Regions from separate parts of the Janibacter sp. GXQ6167 genome, predicted to be linked through region 1. Evidence: riboswitches for the same ligand, from Rfam matches in the RefSeq annotation. Region 1 holds a riboswitch; each other region holds the start of a gene.
What was found. A riboswitch is a leader RNA that binds a small molecule or an ion and turns the genes downstream of it on or off. The one in region 1 is predicted to bind S-adenosylmethionine.
Positions count from the first base shown of each region.

Region 2: linked by a shared signal. The riboswitch ahead of AB8K43_RS15050 (hypothetical protein) and the one ahead of AB8K43_RS05790 (homoserine O-acetyltransferase) in region 1 are both predicted to bind S-adenosylmethionine.
Region 3: linked by a shared signal. The riboswitch ahead of AB8K43_RS10795 (aminotransferase class V-fold PLP-dependent enzyme) and the one ahead of AB8K43_RS05790 (homoserine O-acetyltransferase) in region 1 are both predicted to bind S-adenosylmethionine.

Region 1 is NZ_JBGFSK010000003.1:170,795-176,655, forward strand. Features, by position in the region: gene AB8K43_RS05780 (RNA polymerase sigma factor) at 1-1,374, opposite strand, end outside; gene AB8K43_RS05785 (universal stress protein) at 1,529-1,927, opposite strand; gene AB8K43_RS05790 (homoserine O-acetyltransferase) at 2,023-3,150, opposite strand; SAM riboswitch class IV at 3,169-3,279, opposite strand; gene AB8K43_RS05795 (DUF4192 domain-containing protein) at 3,339-4,478, opposite strand; gene AB8K43_RS05800 (YkvA family protein) at 4,578-5,003, opposite strand; gene AB8K43_RS05805 (hypothetical protein) at 5,125-5,823, opposite strand.
Region 2 is NZ_JBGFSK010000015.1:9,799-15,659, reverse strand. Features, by position in the region: gene AB8K43_RS15060 (acyl-CoA dehydrogenase family protein) at 1-545, shown strand, start outside; gene AB8K43_RS15055 (hypothetical protein) at 591-1,718, opposite strand; SAM riboswitch class IV at 1,878-1,991, shown strand; gene AB8K43_RS15050 (hypothetical protein) at 2,003-2,410, shown strand; gene AB8K43_RS15045 (GPP34 family phosphoprotein) at 2,465-3,136, shown strand; gene AB8K43_RS15040 (hypothetical protein) at 3,168-3,959, opposite strand; gene AB8K43_RS15035 (hypothetical protein) at 4,181-4,312, opposite strand; gene AB8K43_RS15030 (DUF262 domain-containing protein) at 4,597-5,724, shown strand; gene AB8K43_RS15025 (HEPN domain-containing protein) at 5,724-5,861, shown strand, end outside.
Region 3 is NZ_JBGFSK010000006.1:144,820-150,680, reverse strand. Features, by position in the region: gene AB8K43_RS10815 (DNA translocase FtsK 4TM domain-containing protein) at 1-1,525, opposite strand, end outside; gene AB8K43_RS10810 (HIT family protein) at 1,702-2,154, opposite strand; gene AB8K43_RS10805 (hypothetical protein) at 2,138-2,353, opposite strand; gene AB8K43_RS10800 (nucleotidyltransferase domain-containing protein) at 2,411-3,439, opposite strand; SAM riboswitch class IV at 3,684-3,801, shown strand; gene AB8K43_RS10795 (aminotransferase class V-fold PLP-dependent enzyme) at 3,846-5,270, shown strand; gene AB8K43_RS10790 (hypothetical protein) at 5,576-5,861, shown strand, end outside.

The sequences.
Region 1 (5,861 bases):
CCCGTCCTCACCGAGGGGGGTGTGCAACGAGATCGGCTCGCGGCCGTACTTTTGCACCTCGACGACCTTCTCGGGGGTCATGTCGAGTTCCTTGGCGAGCTCTTCGGGGGTGGGCTCGCGCCCGAGGTCCTGAAGCATCTGCCGCTGGACGCGGGCGAGCTTGTTGATGACCTCGACCATGTGCACGGGGATACGGATCGTGCGGGCCTGGTCGGCCATCGCGCGGGTGATCGCCTGTCGAATCCACCAGGTGGCGTAGGTCGAGAACTTATAGCCCTTGGTGTAGTCGAACTTCTCTACCGCGCGGATCAGACCGAGGTTGCCCTCCTGGATGAGATCGAGGAAGAGCATGCCGCGGCCGGTGTACCGCTTCGCAAGCGAGACCACGAGGCGCAAGTTGGCCTCGAGGAGATGGTTCTTGGCGTTCTTGCCATCCTGGGCGATCCACCACAGCTCACGCTTGAGCTTCATGTCCATCTTCTCGCCGGAGGAGAGCTTCTCCTCGGCGAAGAGCCCGGCTTCGATGCGCTTGGCGAGCTCGACCTCCTGCTCGGCGTTGAGCAGCGCCACCTTGCCGATCTGCTTGAGGTAGTCCTTGACCGGGTCGGCCGTCGCGCCAGCGGTCACGACCTGCTGGGCGGGCGCGTCGTCGTCGTCGTCATTGCTCAAGACGAAGCCGGCGTTTTCGTCGGTCTCGCTCGCCGGGGCCGTCGGCTCCGGCGTCTCCTCGACCTCGACCTCGGGCGTCTCCTCCGCCGTCGCCGACGTCCGCGACGCGGCCTTCTTCGCCGCCGTCTTCTTCGCGGCGGTCTTCTTGGCCGGTGCGCTCTTGGTGGCTGCGCTCGCCGCGGCCTTCGCGGCAGTCTTCTTCGTCGTCTTGGCGCTCGCCTTGGTAGCCGGCTGCGCCGCGGTCTTCTTCGTCGCCGTCGCGGCGGCCTTCTTCGCCGGCGCCTTGGCTCCGGTCTTCTTGCCCGCGGCCTTCTTCGCCGGAGCCTTCTCGGCGGCCTGCGGCGCGTCAGCGGTCTTCGTGGCGGCCTTCTTGGCCGCCGTCTTCTTGGCGGTCGTGGTCTTCGTCGTAGCCTTCTTCGTCGTTGCGGTCTTCTTGGTCGCGGTCTTCTTCGCCCGCGTACTCGTCGCCGCCACGCTCGAGGCCATCGGGACCTCGACGTCGATGTCCTGGCTCGCGAGCGCGCGCAGGACCACCTTCAACCGGTTCGGGGCCACCCCGGCCGCCGTCACCGCGTCGCTCAGGGCTTCGCCGGTGATGCTTCCGGTCGTGCGACCGGTGACGATCAGGGCTTGGAGCGCCTCGTGGGCGAACTCCGCGGGCAGGGCCGCCACGGGCTGACCGGAGCGTGGGGACACAGGAGTCACCAACAACCTTTCGTCGCGAGATCATTCCCCGCCCCACGACGCAGCAGCGAATGAATGCCGCTCGCCCCTCTTCGGAACAGGTGCGCCCCGTTCGACGGGGCGTCATTGACCACCATTATAAAACGATGGGCCGACAAAACGCGCGTCGGGCTGCTCAGCGAGCCTTCACAGCGAGCACATCGCACGGGGCATCGAGCAGCACGCGCTGGGCGTTGGAGCCGAGAATCAGCTTCCCGACCGGGGTGCGCCGACGCAGCCCGATCACGATCAAATCCGCGTCGGTTTCTTCCGCCACCGCGATCAGGTCGTCCGCCGGCTCCTTGCCGCGCACCAAACCCCGCACCTCGACGTCGATGCCGGAATCGGCCAGTTCGTGGCGCAGATCGTCAAGGGTCTTCTCCTTGCGCAGGGCCGCGTCGCCGCTGAGGCTCGACCCGCCACGATCGGAACTGATCACCACGAGGTTCTCGCCGCGCAGCCGACACTCGGCGACCGCGCGCTCCAGGGCGGCACGGCCCTCCTTGGTCGAGACATATCCCACGACGATTGCCATCGCTGACTTCTCCTTGTCCGCTCTACCTGCACCTGGCCTGCAGGATGACGCTACACCGGGTACCCAGCGCCGCGCAGGATGCGGCGTCGCCCAGGCTATCGATCGAGCAGTTCGGCGAAGAGGGCTGCGACCTGGTCGGGCTCGGTCAAGAACCCATCGTGTCCCACATCGGTCACGATCGAGCGCAACACCGTCCCGGGGCGAGCCTGCGCGATCTCTTCGGACAGCCGGGGTGGGTAGAGCCGGTCGGAGGTCACCGACGCGACGATGAGGCGCCCGTCGAAACCGGCGAGGGCCCCCCGAAGGCCACCGCGGCCGCGACCGATGTCGTGGGAGTTCATCGCCTCCGACAAGACGATGTAGCTGTTGGCGTCGAAGCGACCGGCGAGCTTGGCCCCGTGATGATCGAGATAACTCTCGACGGCATAGCGCCCGCCGCGGCTCGACGCGGGCCCGCCCTGCTCGCGACGACCGAACCGGTCGTGCAGTTCGATCTCGCTGCGATAGGTCACGTGAGCGATCCGGCGGGCGATCGCGAGACCAGCGTCGGGGCCTTGCTCGGCGTCGTAGTAGTCCCCGCCGGCGAACCACGGGTCGTTACTGATCGCGAGGATCTGCGCCTGGCACCACCCGATTTGCTCGGCGGTCGCGTAGCCCGTGCTCGCGAGGACGAGCGCCGCCTCGACCCGCTCGGGGTAACTCGCCACCCACTCCAGGGTCCGCATCCCGCCCATCGAGCCGCCGACGACGGCCGCCCAGCGGTCGACCCCGAGGCGATCGGCGAGGAGGGCCTCGGCCCGCACCTGGTCACGAATCGTGACGTAGGGGAAGCGACTGCCCCATGCCTCGCCATCGGCGGCAATGCTCGACGGGCCGGTCGATCCCTGGCAGCCACCGAGCACATTGGCGGCGACGATGAAGTAGCGATCGGAGTCCAGTGGAGCGCCGGCCCCGATCAGCCCCTCCCACCAACCCGCGGTGGGATGGCCGGGCCCGGCCTCACCGACGACATGGCTATCGCCGGTCAGGGCATGCTCGATCAGGATCGCGTTGGATCCATCGGGTGCGAGCTCACCCCACGTCTCATAGGCGAGGACCACGTCGGGGAGGCGATCTCCGCCGTCGAGTTCGATCGGGCCGAGCGAGGCGAAGAGGCGTTCACCTGGGTGGTCGCCGTCGCGCCACGCGCGGGTGGTAGTAGGGGGTACGGAGGTAATACTCATCGTACGAAGCTCCCGGGAGACTCGCGGTTGCCTCACCACCGCGGTGAGACCGGGTCATCACCCGGGGCACCCCATCGCGAGGAGGGTTGCCGCCCAGCAAGCCGGGGCTTGACGCTGGAACTCATGACCTGCCGACCACTATAGCCACCGCCACCGGCCAGGTGTCAGCCCCGCCGTCCACCATGCGGTCAGGCGATCTCCTGCATGGAGACCCCGTTGCTCACCAGGTGGTACATCATCGCGGCGAGCCGGTGCGCGGGATCCACGCTCAAGGCCTCCTCCAGGCACGACACGGCCCGAGGTCCATCTCCCACCCACCACCAGAAGTGAGCGAGCACGACGAGCAGGTGGACCGCGTCCGCCGGGGCCACTCGACGCACCACGGCTGCGAGCCGCTCCCCCACCAGGGCGACCTCTCCGGCATCGACCTCTTCGCGAGAGAAGGGAGTGAGAAGCATCCCAAGGGGACTCGAGCGCGCCGCGACGGACCAACTGCACGCGCGCGTCGCGACCCGGGCGTCACGAAGATAACGCGGCGCGAAGCGATCCATCGGCATCGTCTCCGGCGCGAGAGAACCCATCAGAGCATCACGCCACTGCCGGTCCACCAGCGACCCAACCGCCCCGGCGAGCACGTCGTCGTCGAGCTCGTCGACGGCGAGCGCATCGGCGCCAGGATCGAGGATGGCCTGCCAGGCCCGCGCGATGGAGCGGCCGGTGAAGACATTCCAGGCCGGCCCATCAACAGTCAGCCCGCCGACCCCACCGGCGGCATCGATCTGCGCCAGGAAGCGACTGGCCTCAGCGGCGATCCGCCCAGGGGCTACGAGGAGGCCGGTCCCAGGGCGCACTTGGCCGGAGACCGCCTCGCGGTCGGCCAGCGGGACGCAGCCGCGCAGGACGAAACTCGCGACCGCCGGCACGCGATCGGCGGGTGGGAGGTCCTCACCCTCTCGAGGGCAACACCCGTCTCGACACTCAGGGGCGTACCACCGGCCGTCCCGCACGACGATGCTCTCGACCACGGGCAGCCGGCGGGCTCGCGCCCGAGCCGCGACCGCGCGGCGAAGGGCGTTGCACGCGCCTTTGGCCTCTTCGTAGCCCACCACCACGATGGCGTCGGCGCGGTGAGCGAGGGCGCGCTCGATGAGGTCCGCGGCGAAGGGGCGGGGGTTGTCGTGCTCCGGGATCAGGTCATGACGTTGGAGCAGGCCGACCCGCTTGCCCTCCAACGCGGCCACCACGACCGAGTCCCTGGGGTGAAAGCCGAGCATGTACGGCAAGAGCACGGCGAGGTCGGCGGCCTGGCTGACGCGGGTTCGTTCCATCCACGCAGCGTGCTCGGCTCAGCAGCGAGGAACGACCCGCCTCGGGGCCCGGTGGATACCCGCACCCGCGTGGTGAAGTCGGTGGACCACCGAGGTGAGTTAGCCGTCCTCGCGCACGACGTGCGAGCGCACCGTCTGCCACGCGGGATCCCCGGGCTTGGACTCCCCACCGCCCGGCCAGGTGCCGGACGAGGCCGGAGCCATCCCCTTCTCCCACGCGAGGAAGTCCTCGGTCTCGTTGACCAGGGCCACCGCGAGCCAACTGAGGACGAGGGCGTCGTCGGCGAGGCCAACGATGAAGAGCAGCCCTTCGGGCATGAGGTCGATCGGCGAGACGACATAGGCGACCCCGGCCATCATCATCGCGAGGCGAGCGGAGCTCACCCCCGTGTAGGCGCCGGAGCGCACGGCGCGCACCATCCGTGGGACGGCGCGCAGGCGCTGCCAGAGGCCCGGCGATCCCGGTCGGGACGCGGCGCGGACCGCGCCATAGAGCTGCGAAGCGTTACGGGTTGCAGAAGCCATGGTGGCCCCCCTTTGGTCACGAGGATGGTGCCTCAGTCCTCCGGCCGCCTGGTAGACGGCGCGAAGCAGCACTCACCAGGTCCCAACGATCCAGCGTGCGGACGAGATTCCGGGGGCTTCGTTACGACTGGGTCACGATGCGGTCGGTCCGCGGGAACTCTTGCTTGACGTTGGTCGCGATCTGGTTGTACATCCACGAGTCGACGCTCGCGCCGATCCCGCCGCCGACGACCGGGATGTACTTCCCGAAGCGGGTGAGCGCCGAGCTCCCCGCCTTCGTCACGAGGCGGAATCCGATGGCCTTGTTGACCACCATCAGCGCCGGCCCGGGCAGTTGCTTCAGCGCCATCGAGGTGACCTTGCCCGAGGGCGCCACGAGCCCGGCCTTGCCCAGGATCTCGGCGGCGTCCGCGCCGACGAGGGAGAGCAGGACTGCCGAGCGAACCGCCGGATCGGTGATGTCATAACCGCGCAACTTCGCCACCGCGGCCGCCATCCTGGTGGCGACGACGTAGAAGCCCAGGATGTTCGCAGGCATCGCGACCGGCAGCACGATGAAACCGCCGAGGCCGGTGATGAAGCCATTGCCAGCGACCAACTTCAGGTGCGAGCGCTGCACCTCTTTGATCGCCTTGTCGGCGTTGCCCTTGTGCTTGGCGAGGGCCGCATCGGCCACCTCGGACGCGGAGTCGAACGGGCCCTTGCCGTCGATCCCCACCTGCAGCAGGTTCTCGACGAGAGAAGCCGCCACGGCGCTCTTGGGGCCCTTGGTGCTCGCGGCAACCTCGGTGCCGGGGTGATCGCTCGACTGACGTGCCACCGGGTGACTCCTTAGAAAAAGACGATGACTTCGGGTGT
Region 2 (5,861 bases), on a different contig from region 1:
GCGGCGACGAGCGGGCTGCCCTGCTGCGCCGGATCGGCCTTGCCGCGTCGAAGTACTACGTGTGCAAGCGCGGGCCGGCGCATGCGGCCGAGGCCCTGGAGTGCTTGGGCGGCAACGGATATGTCGAGGACTCGCGGATGCCGCGGCTCTTCCGCGAGTCGCCGCTGTACTCGGTGTGGGAAGGGAGCGGCAACGTCGCCGCGCTCGACACGCTGCGCGCGATCGCTCGCCAGCCGGAGAGCCTGGCCGTCCTCTTCGACGAGCTCGGCGCGGCGGCGGGGGTCGATGCGCGCTACGACGCGTTCCTCACGCGGGCGAAGGATCAGTTCACCGATCTGGGGGCGCTGGAGTTCCGGGCGCGGACGGCAGTGGGTGAGTTGGCGATCGCCCTTCAAGCGTCGTTGCTCCTTCGCCATGGCCACCCGGCGGTCGCGGATGCCTTCGTCGGCTCGCGCCTCGACCGGCAATGGGGCACCGTCTACGGCACGCTCGACCAGAGCATCGACACCGCCGCGATCCTGGAGCGCTGCACGCCGAAGATCTGATGGTCGCCGCAGGCGGCCCCGGCGCTCTAGCATCTGCGCCGATACCTACCAGTCGAGAGCTCCCTTAAAGCGGCCCCGTGCGTCGTCGGTGAGTTGATATGGGCGGCGACGGAAGAAACGCGACCACTTCGTCGAAGGCCCGACTGGATAGAGCCAGATCTCCGACCACTCATCCTCATAGCCGCGGACGAAGGCCAAGGTCTTACCGTCCGGCGAGTAGACCGGGCCCCCGTCACTCAAGGTGGGGTCGCTTGGCCCCGGGACCAGTGCGAGCGCACCCGTCGCGGTCGTCACTTCGGCGACCCGTGAGCCCTGCCCCGGTTGCCAGGTCGCGACCGCGATCCGACTTCCGTCCGGAGAGAAGGCCGGGCTCGACAGTTGCGTGTCGGGAGGACCAATCGGTGCCACTGCGGCGCTCGAGATCGGCACGCCGCCAGCCCGTGCGACCGCGACGGCGGCACTGGACGCAACGCGCACCGACACATCGCCAGCCGCCGGGTCGACGAGGGCGAGAGCCAAACCCGCGCTCGGGTGCCAGGCGTGTCCGGTGATCTCGAACCCCGGCGAGAGGTCGGTGATCTGCACGCTCGCGTGAGTGGACGGGTTGAGAGCGAAGATCTCCCATCGGGCGTCGTCGGGGTCACCCACCGCTCCGAGGTGAAGGATCGTCTCCACATCCGCCCAGACCGGAGAGTGCCCCGCTCCGAGTACTTCCAGGGTCGCGCCCGAGGTCGCCGAAACGATCACGAGTCGAGAGGTCGGATCGGTCTCGCTTCCTCGGTGGATGATGAACCGGGTCCGGTCCGGGGACCATGACGGATTCCGGTCGCTGACGTAGGTCAGGTTCGCCCGATCGTCGATGACACGCTCGATCACCCCAGTGACGGGCGAGCAGGTGAAGATGTCCTCCTGACTCGTATGGTCACCGTCGTAATCCGACGTGCTGTACCCGAAGAAGGCGATCTGCGGCCGCCGCCGAAGGATCGGGATCACCCAGGGCGGGAGTGCCCTCTCCGCGGCGACTCCTATGGTTCCGAAGCCTCGGCGGACGGCGGCGTTCGCACTGGGATCGGGGAAGGTGGGGAAACGACGCTCGGACATGGCGACCCCTTCGCTCGCTGCGGTGGGCGCAACACTGCACCCGTAGGGGCAGGTCTCCGGCGTCAGGGTCACAGATCTGTCCCTCTTCCACGGTACGCCGAAGGGAGGGCCTGGGCGTGTGGATATGCGGCCCTGGCTTCGACACGTCACGCCTTGCGGGTGCTTCGTTCGGGCACACCGATGTTTCCGTTCGCGGGCCGTTGTCGGTGGCCTTCGGTAGCGTGAGCAGTAGATCGAGAAGAGCGACCACAAGCCCTCCGGCAGGTCGCCTGGCAACCGCCGCGTGCGGCGGTGCCCCCGGAGGAAGATCTGCCCCGCGGGCAGGCCGCGGGGAACGCACGAATGGAAGGTTCGCCATGTCCGAGCACCAGCCCCAGCCAGCCCAGGTCGTCGAAGTCGCGGCCGGCGGTGTCGACGGCTCGCCCGTCTGCTCCCTCTATCACCCAGGCCACCAGGCCCACTTCATCCAGGTCCGCAAAGCGCGGGCGACCGCACCGATCCCGCTGACGTTCGTCGCCCTTCGCGGCCGGTGTGTACGCACGACCGACCCGGAGGGGAAGCCAATGAACTTCTGCAATCACGACCCGGGTCGCCTCGCCCGCGCTGTCGAGCGCTCTGGAGGCCGCGACATTCGGCTGTATGACTACGGGATCCTCGCGATCGGCGGTGAGGTCTTCTGCGTCAACCGCGGGACCAGGCTCATCGGGGCGTGCCGCTCGTCGGACGGCCAGAGTCAGCTCGGCGTCACGGGGGTCGTCATCTAACGGCCGTCTCCTAGACGATGCGCCGTAGCCGTGCGCCCTCGTAGTCTCTGACAGATGATGCCGACGACCGACGAAGTCTTCCTGCTACTCACGAAGGATGACGGCAAGCTCGAAGGGATGACGACCCAGCGCGGCTACGGCCTCGTCGGGGCGATGCTGAGCGACTTGATCCGTGCTGGCGCGATCGACGTGACGGCGGACAAGAATCCGCGGCTGCTCGTCGTCGACAGCACGCCGACCGGCGATCCGGTCCTGGACCGTGGGCTAGAGCGGATCGCCAAGAAGTTCGACGGGAAGAAGCTCTCGTCGCTGATCAGCGACGGGAAGCTCAACCCGGAGAGCGCGGTCGTCGAGCGGCTTGCCTCGCAGGGCGTGATCAAGGTCCTGGAGAAGGCGGCCTGGGGCTTGATCCCCGAGCGGTACCCGGTCCTCAACCCTGGCCCGGAGCAGCAGCTTCGCCGGCGCCTCGCCGCGGTGCTCGCGGGAAGCGCGCCGCCGACCCTGCAGGACGCGACCGTGCTGTCGATCCTGCAGGGCCTGGGCGTGGCCCACACGGTCCTCAAGGACGAGGCCGCTGGAATGAGCAAGCGCGACCTGGCCAACCGCATCGAGCAGGTCGCTGCCTCCGACCCCAGCGGTGAAGCCGTCAGCAAGGCGGTCGAGTCCCTGAACGCCGCGATGATGACGGCCGTCATGATTCCGATGGTGGTAACGACCACCAATTAGCAGTGCCCGCCGGCCTCAGTGATCGCGTCGCTTATGGCGCGTCCATCATGACCGACACGCTATTGATGTGGTCGTCGTCGAAACCGAACCAGATGAAGCAGGGGTCGATTTCGAACCGCAGCCAATCAGCGCCTTCGGCCTCTGGCTCTCCGAAGAACTCCCGCACCTCCGCTCGGGTCGCGGTCGTGAGCGGCAATCCCTTGATGAGCGCGTCCGGTAGCGGGTAAAAGCCCGGACCCCCGTCGGGTCGGATCGCGAGGACCGCGGAGTCGAAGACACCGTTGACATACACCATGTCCGCGCCCATCTCCGGCGATGAGTAGTAGCGGGTGAACTCACCCTCGTCGTCGAACTCGCTGGTCTCGGTCGGCCCGCCAAAGATCTTCCACGGGATCTGGACCCGGTCGTCGCCGTCTTCGGCTCCGAGCACGTCGATCAGTTGCCGAAGCTCGCCCTGCACCGCCGGTCGGTGGCTGACGGGAGAAGGGGGACGAACCGAGCCCGGGTTCCGGTGCTGCTGCGTGGCAGCGGGGTCGTTCGCGGAAGCCGGACCTCGGTCTCTCGCGCTTCGCAACTCCGCGAGCGCTGGGCCGTAGAACCCTTCGACAATCTCCTGCCAGCTCTGCGCGTTGGCACCGAGGACGTCTGCGAACCTCGCGGTGTGAGCGGTCAACTCCGAACGTGTCAGCTCATCCAGTGTCCCGACCTCCTCCTGGAGATAGGCGTGGAGGAGCCGCTGGAGGAGTTGGAACTGGTATGGCGAGAGCTTCTTCTCCGGGCCTGAGCTCCGTCGCCACGGCCACCTCTTCGATCGCGAGCCCACCTCGTGCCCCCCTTCTCCCCTGCCTGCCTCAACCCGCCGAACGAGGCGGCCGCATAAGGATCGCCACTGCTTGCCCAGGACTGCCGATCGCCGGGTCCCGTCTTCGGTGACGAACCGCTCCCAGTCCGCGGGTTGGTCGGTCAAAGCGTGCCTCTGACGCTCCAATTAAAGCCGCTGTTCGGCGGAATGCCGCCGACTTAGCTCGCGCTCGGCCGGGTCAATCACGCGCGCGGGTCGATCAAGACCATCGCATGGTGGTTCGCGGTGGCGAGATCGTCGAAAGCCGCCTCGACTCCATCGAGACCGACGGTGCCGGCGTGGTGGATCGCCGGGTTGATCTTGCCGTCCGCCATGAGGCGCAGGCGCCGGTGAACTCACCGGGGTCATGCGCGCAGACGAACTGCAGGATGATCTCCGCCTTAATCCCAATTGAGGGTGTGATGAGTGCGGGGAGGGGGCTTTCGAGACACGCGCCACTACTTTGGTCTCTGAGGTGGGACTGCACTGCCAACCAGGTGCGACCCGGTCTAGGAACTCCGAGGGGCCATCACATCCGACTGGATATCCGCGACCGCGGTAGCTCACGCGCTCGACCTTCTCTTGCCGTAGGCCACACCTACGGTGAGATGATGGGCACATGACCGATCACGACTTCGAGGCCGACGCGGACTTCCCAGCCGAAACCGAGCGGGACAACGTCCTGGACGTCGATCCTGAACTTGAGGTCGTTTCAACCTCCTACGACATCACCTCTTACGGTGCCGACTATCCGGTTGACGGCCTGGTGAGCCGCCTTCAAAAGGGTGACATTGTTATTCCCACATTTGATCCGACCTTCGAGGGAAGCCAGGACATTCGGGGCTTCCAGCGAAAGTTCGTCTGGAGCCGTCCACAGATGGACAAGTTCATCGAGTCCCTACTCCTGGGGCTCCCGGTCCCGGGGATCTTCCTTGTCAGGGACAGGGACAACAAACTGCTGGTGCTGGATGGTCAGCAAAGACTCAAGACGCTGCAGGCCTTCTACAATCCCGACCGCTCCGGTGCGGACTATCGACTACGGAATGTCCAGGCACCATTCCAAAGCATGCGCTACCAAGATCTCGATGATGAGGATCGCCGGCGCCTAGACGACAGCATCATTCATGCAACAGTTCTGCGCCAAGAGCACCCGGCCGGAAACCAAGATGCTGTGTACTCAATATTCGAACGGCTCAATACGGGGGGTAGCCCTCTTCAACCACAGGAGATCCGCGTTGCGTTATACAGCGGCGCCTTCCTCCAGGAGATCGGGCGGACCGCGGCCGATATGCACTGGCGCAATCTTTATGGTGACCCCTCCGCACGCTTGAAGGACCACGAGCTGATCCTTCGAGTCCTGGCGCTCTACGAAAGCTTGTCCGACTACAGGCGCCCGCTCAAGTCCTTCCTCAACCACTACCTCGACGCGAACCGAAATCGGTCGGATTACAAGGGGCTATTCGACCTCTTTCGCGCAGCCGCGGAACGATTGGACGGAGCCCTCGGGAAGACCGCGTTTCGCCCGGTACGCCCACTCAATGCCGCCATTCTCGACTCGGTCTTCGTCGGGGTCATGCGGCGTCTCGAGAAGGGTCCAATCAACGACCTGGAACAACTCAGGGAGGCATATGAGGCTTTGCTGAAGAACGAAGATTATGTATCAGCGATCGACAAGTCGACGGCGGACGAGACCAGTGTGAGCCGGCGTATTGAGCTGGCGACCGCCGCATTCCGCGACTTGGTTTGATGGCACACTTTCGCGGCCGAAACGAGGTCAAGCGGCGGCGTGATCGACTGGAATCGGCAGTCGGGCTCATCGACGGGAGTACGCAGAATGGTGAGTTGCTGTCTCACTACGCGCGTTACGTCGTGGTACTTGTCAGT
Region 3 (5,861 bases), on a different contig from region 1:
GCCGCGCGACATCGCTGCGCAGGACATCGCCGAGGCAGACCATCTCCTTGTCGGCGTTCGGGATTTCGATCCCGATCGCGGACTTGCCGGGGATGGGGCTGAGGATCCGGACATCGGCCGAAGCGACGGCGTAGGCGATGTTCTTCGACAGGGCGGTGACGCGCTCGACCTTGACGCCGGGGCCGAGTTCGACGACATAGCGGGTGACCGTCGGGCCGCGGTGGAAGCCGGTGACCTGCGCATCGATCCCGAACTCGTCCAGGACATTGGTCAGGGCAGCGACGACGCGGTCATTGGCCTGGGAGCGCGCCTTGTGGGGGGCGCCGTGCTTCAGGGCCGCCGAGTCGGGCAGTGCGTAGGTGACATCGCCGGCCAGGGCGAGTTGCTCGACCCGCTGGGGCAGTTGCTGCGTGGGCGGCGGCTGAAGGGGGGCATCGCTGGCTGGGGTCGCGGCCGCGGCGCCCGGGGCGAGGACGCCCGGGGCGGTGGGGCGCTTCTCGCCGGGGCGCGGGCCGGGCTGCGCTGGTTCGGCGCTCGACGCGGTCGGGTCCGAGGTGCTGTCGAGGATCTCGTCGAGATCGCCGCCAGCCCGCTTGCGTCCCTTGCGCGGGCGGGCCGGACGCTGACCCCCTTCGACGATGGCGGCCTGCTCGTAGGGGGTGTCGCCGTCGCGCTCACCGGACACACCGTCGTCGTAGTCGCGGCGGCGCCGACGGGCTCCGCGCAGGGCGGCGGCCGCGGGGTCATCACTCGCGTCGTCGGGCTCCTGGCCGGTGATGGCCGCGCGCAGATAGGCCAGGCGCTCGGGCAGCTGGTGGACCATGGTGCCCGCCAGCAGCAGGAGCGCGAAGATCGTGAGCAGGATCAACAGGATCAGCGTCGGCGTCGTGGTGAGCGCGGTCGCGAGCGGATCCGAGGCGAGGAAGCCGATGATGCCCCCGGCGTCGCGCATCCCGTCGGCGCCGGCCGGGGGCTGCGGGATCCCGGCGGCCAGGTGAGTGAGGCCGCAGGCGGCGAAGATCAGCAGGGCGGTGCCGAGGCCGTATTTGGTGTTGGCGGCTTCCTCCGACGGCGCGCGCATCAGGCGGATGCCAGCGAAGAGGAGGATCAGCGGCAGCGCGTAGGCCACCCGCCCGAAGGTCCCGGCCGCCACGGCGTGGATCACATCGCCCGCGGCACCCGAGAGGCCCCACCACTCGCGGGCCGCGACGACAACAGCGATCGCGACGAGGAAGAAGCCCCACCCGTCGCGGCGGTGGTCCGGCTCGGGCGGCGAGTCCTGCTGCCCGGCGCGGCGAACGGTCGATCCTGCGGCACCGGCGATCCCCAGCCACGTGCTGCGCAGGGCGCGAAGAGGGAGCGGCAGCCCTCCGCCCTTCGCCTCGGCCTTCTTAGGCGCGCTGCTGGTGGACGGCTTGCGACCCGAGGGCCTGGTTTGGCTGGAACTGCGACCCGTCCCCCGCCCGCTCGAGGCGCGGCTGGTACCAGCGCGAGAGCGCGACGACGTGGAGGGACGAGTAGCCATGCTGGCAGATTAGGCCAAAGTCACCTCAGACACACGTGTCACACGCGCATCACCGGCAACTAGCCTCGCCGCCCCTTCGGCCGCGACGTCGCCTTCCGTGGAGGACTCTCCCCCTTCCGGCGTGGAATTCCCTCCAACGGAGCACCCCCGGGCCCATGGCCTGCACGGGACAGCGGTCAACCGCTCATCAAGCGGATCCTGAGCCGCTTCATAATGTCCGCTCGGGCATCGGCGGACAACTCATGACGGGGACGGGTGTCTTGCCATGGGGCATTGTGGGGAAGGGGCTCGATCTCGGGTCTGCGAGGGATCACGTGGGCGTGCACATGGGGCTCCTGGTTCCCAAGGATGGCCACGTTGACCCGGGCGACACCCTCCTCCGATCGCAGCGCACGCGAGACCACCTGGATGTCGCGCATGAAGCGCGACAATTCGCCCTCGGTCAGCTCTTCAAGATGATCTCTGTGCTCCTTCAGCGAGACGATCGCTCGGCCCGGGAAGCGTCCGTCGTCATAGAGACCGACGACCGAGACACCCAGACTGACAATGGGGCTCCATAGGGTAAACCCACAGGTAAGACATGGAGCCGTGGTGACCTCGTCGGCCCTCGTCTCAACTAGCACTGACATGAAGACGCATCCGGAGGTGGTCGGCCGCCGACAGTGCCAAAGAAAGATCCCAGCGTGGTGCTTCCATCATGCGGTGGACAGCACCACTCGACACGTTGAGGCCGTCAGCCAACTCGTCGATGGACTCAGGATTTTCATCGAGACGCTTGATAACCGCGCTGCGGATCGAGTCCCCTAACTGTCTCGTCGCATCGTTCATACTGTCCATCACCTCTCTTGCGATCGAACATTTGTATCGCATGTGTCTGACAACGCTCTAGAAGACGAGCAACGCACGCGTCCTCCCCTGCAACTCGCCGAAGAAGAAGAGGGACTCGAGGTGCGATTGGAGGTCTTGCGCTTGACGCCTCGCCTGCTCGAACTCTTCGACGGCGGCGCCGTCGGAGCGCCCTCGCCGCACCGCGTCGCGCCACTCAGCGTTCCCGCTGGCCTTGAGGAAGTAGTCCACAACAGCGATGACACCCTCGATTGCTTCCCTTCCCTTGTCGTCGAACCTGCTGTAACCCTGCACCAGTCGCTCCAGTGGCGTCATCGCGAACTGCGCACGAAGGTCATCGGCGGTCGCTTTGTGCCAGCCATCGAGGCCGCAGGTCACGAGCGACATGAGGGTCCCGGCGAAGACCACCTTGCGGCTGATCACAAGCTTGAGATACCGCAGGCCTGAGACTTGCTCGCCATCGCGGGCCTTCGCCTGGTAGTCGACGCTTAGCGTCCTCCAGTATCGAACTACGTCGTTGAGCAGGAAGCGCGGCGCCTTGTCGGGGTCCGACGCAGGCTTGGGTCCAACGTGGAGGTACCTCTCCAGTGCAGCACTCACCACTTCGGCATGCACCTCGGAGTCCATCAGGCTCGTCGACTCCTCAAGCAGGAGCATTCTGCGCGTCAGGGAGTGGTTCGTATCCGCCTGCAGCCCGATCTGATCGATCATCTCGAAGGCACCAACCGCGGTCCCGAACAACCCGGAGGCCCCGGGCTGGCGCACGTCGTGGCCTGCACCTGTCCCCCAGTCACGGCGTATCGCGTCCGCTCGCTTTAACAGATCGATCGTGGCGCGGGGATCTCGAGGCAATTCTCGTGCGAGAACGAGGTAATCGAAGTCACTCTCTGCAGTCATCTCTCCCCGCGCCAGTGACCCGAAAGCCACAACGTCGAGCCCACCTCCTCGGTGGGACCGGAGCGCCTCGCGGGCTGATTCAAGGCGTTGCGCTGAGGTCGCGCGGGACTGGGCAACTGAGGGGAAGCGACCCGACGCGATGAGGCGCTCAAGCTCCGTCTCATCGCCCATAGATCAACGGTACGGGGCCCAGGGCCCCGGCGGAGCCTTTCCACACTCCCCTCTGGCGTGGAATTCCCTCCAGCGGAGCACCCCCGGGTCCGCTGTCGGATCGGGCAGCCTCCGGGTGACGGTGGGAACGCCCGGATTCCCGGGCGCTCCCACTGTCACCCAGTCACCGTGGATCTCATCCGGTGAGATAGTCCGGGCCCGGCGTCGACAAGGGCCCGGTGGGGTGGGCTATGTTTCCGCCCAAGGTCATGAGTGCCAGCATCAAGCCCCGGCTTGCTGGTCGGCAACCCTCCTTCCGCGGTGGGGTGCTCCGGGTGACGACCTGGCCGGCGGGCGCAGTGCTCGCGCGGCAAGCGCGGGCTCGTGAGTGACACCTCGGGTCCCAGATCGGACCAGGAGTAGCGCCATGTCAGTGGCTCACGACACCACCGCCCTTCGCTCGACGGCCGCGCCCAGCCAGGACACTGCGTCGGCTGAAGCCCGCCCCTCGGCGCACTCTGGCGCGCCCCAGGCTCACCTCCAGGTCGCCGCCCCGTCGCTGGTGCCATCGACTCTCGCTGCGGGCCTGACCTGCCGTGCCCTCGATGGCCGAGTCGTCGAACACGCCAATCTCGACCACGCGGCATCGGCACCCGTCCTCGCCGCGGTGAAGCAGGCCGTCGACATCGCGTCCCAGACCTATGCGTCCGTGCACCGCGGCAAGGGCTACGCGTCGCAGATCTCCAGCGGCTCCTACGAGGCGGCCCGCGAAGAGGTCGCCCGCTACGTCGGCGCGCGCGAGGACGACATCGTGATCTTCACGCGCAACACGACCGATTCGATGAACCTGCTGGCCCGCGCGCTTCCGACGGGCACGGTCGTCTTCGTCTATGACTCCGAGCACCACGCGACGCTCCTGCCCTGGCCGCAGGCTCAGACCGCCCGCCTGCCGGTCCCCTACACCGTGCGCGACGCCGAGGTGAGCCTCGAGGACGCGCTCTCCACCATCCCGGCCGAGCACCGGCTGGTCGTCCTAACCGCGGCTTCGAATGTCACCGGCGAACTCTGGCCGCTCGAGCGCCTCACCCGGATCGCCCGGGACCATGGTGCGCGGGTCGTCATCGACGCCGCGCAGTTGGCTCCGCACCGCCCCGTCGACCTCGAGTCGCTGGGCGCCGACTGGGTCGCCTTCTCAGGACACAAGCTCTATGCCCCCTTCGGCGCCGGAGTGCTCGCGGGCCGTCGCGACTGGCTGGACCGCGCGGAGCCCTATCTCGCGGGTGGTGGTGCGACGCAGGAGGTTTCGCCACTGCGGACGAGTTGGCATCGAGGTGCGGCGCGGCACGAAGGGGGAAGCCCCAACGTCCTCGGCGCGGTCGCCCTCGCTGCCGCGTGCGCGACCTTCCGCCGCCATGGTGAGGCGATCGAGGCCCACGAGAGCGCCCTCTTCGCTCGCTTGCGCGAGGGGCTCGCGGGGATTGACGGCGTGCGCACGTACAGCATCTTCGGTGAGGACCACGAGCGAGTGCCCGTGATCACCTTCACGATCGAGGGCCTCGAAGCGGACCTCGTCGCCACGGCCCTGTCCCTCGAGCACGGCATCGGCGTGCGCGATGGCCGCTTCTGCGCGCACCTGCTCGTCGACGAATTGCTGCGGCGGGAAGGGAGCGACGCTCCGGCTGCGGTCCGCGTGAGCCTTGGCCTCGGCAACCGCCTGGAGCACGTCGAGCGACTTATCGCGGCCGTTCGTTCTCTGGCAGCCAACGGCCCGTCGCGCCGCTACACCCGCGACGCCGAGGGCGCCTGGCGCGCCGACGGCCACGAAGTCGTCGCTGCCCCGTCCCCCTGGTAAATGCGGGTAACGCACCGTGGGTCCCAGAAACTCTCCGCGCGCTGCCCTTCGCTCTGGAGACTTCCACCCAGACAACCTACAGCCCGACACTGGATGATGGACGAGATTGTTACTGGGGAGTCGGGGTCGGGTCCGATTGTGTTACCGTGAAGCGTTGGCGGAATAGTAGCGAGCCTACTCTGATGCGCCCCCGTAAGTTGTCTACACTCAAGGACAGAATGGACATGTCTAGAGGACAAGCGCACGTCGCTGCGGCTTCACGTCCCATCTCCCGACGCTCTGTCGCTAAGGGCACCGCATGGTCGTTGCCGATACTCGCCTTCGGTGCAGCGGCACCCACCTTCGCCGCCTCTCTTCGAAAAGACCCTGGCATCAACGGTTGGGTTCGAAACACTCCTCGATGGCAGGGCGGGTGCGGTTACACCTTGGAGGTCGACTCGACCATAAACGGGGTAGGTCCCGATGGCGCTCCTTATGGCCTCTATGTCTATGACATCACCGACGACTCCGTCATCGCAGATCCGAAGATTACCTACTGGATCATCGGCAACCAGACCGCTGCCTGGACCAACCGAAGCGGACACTCCTCGT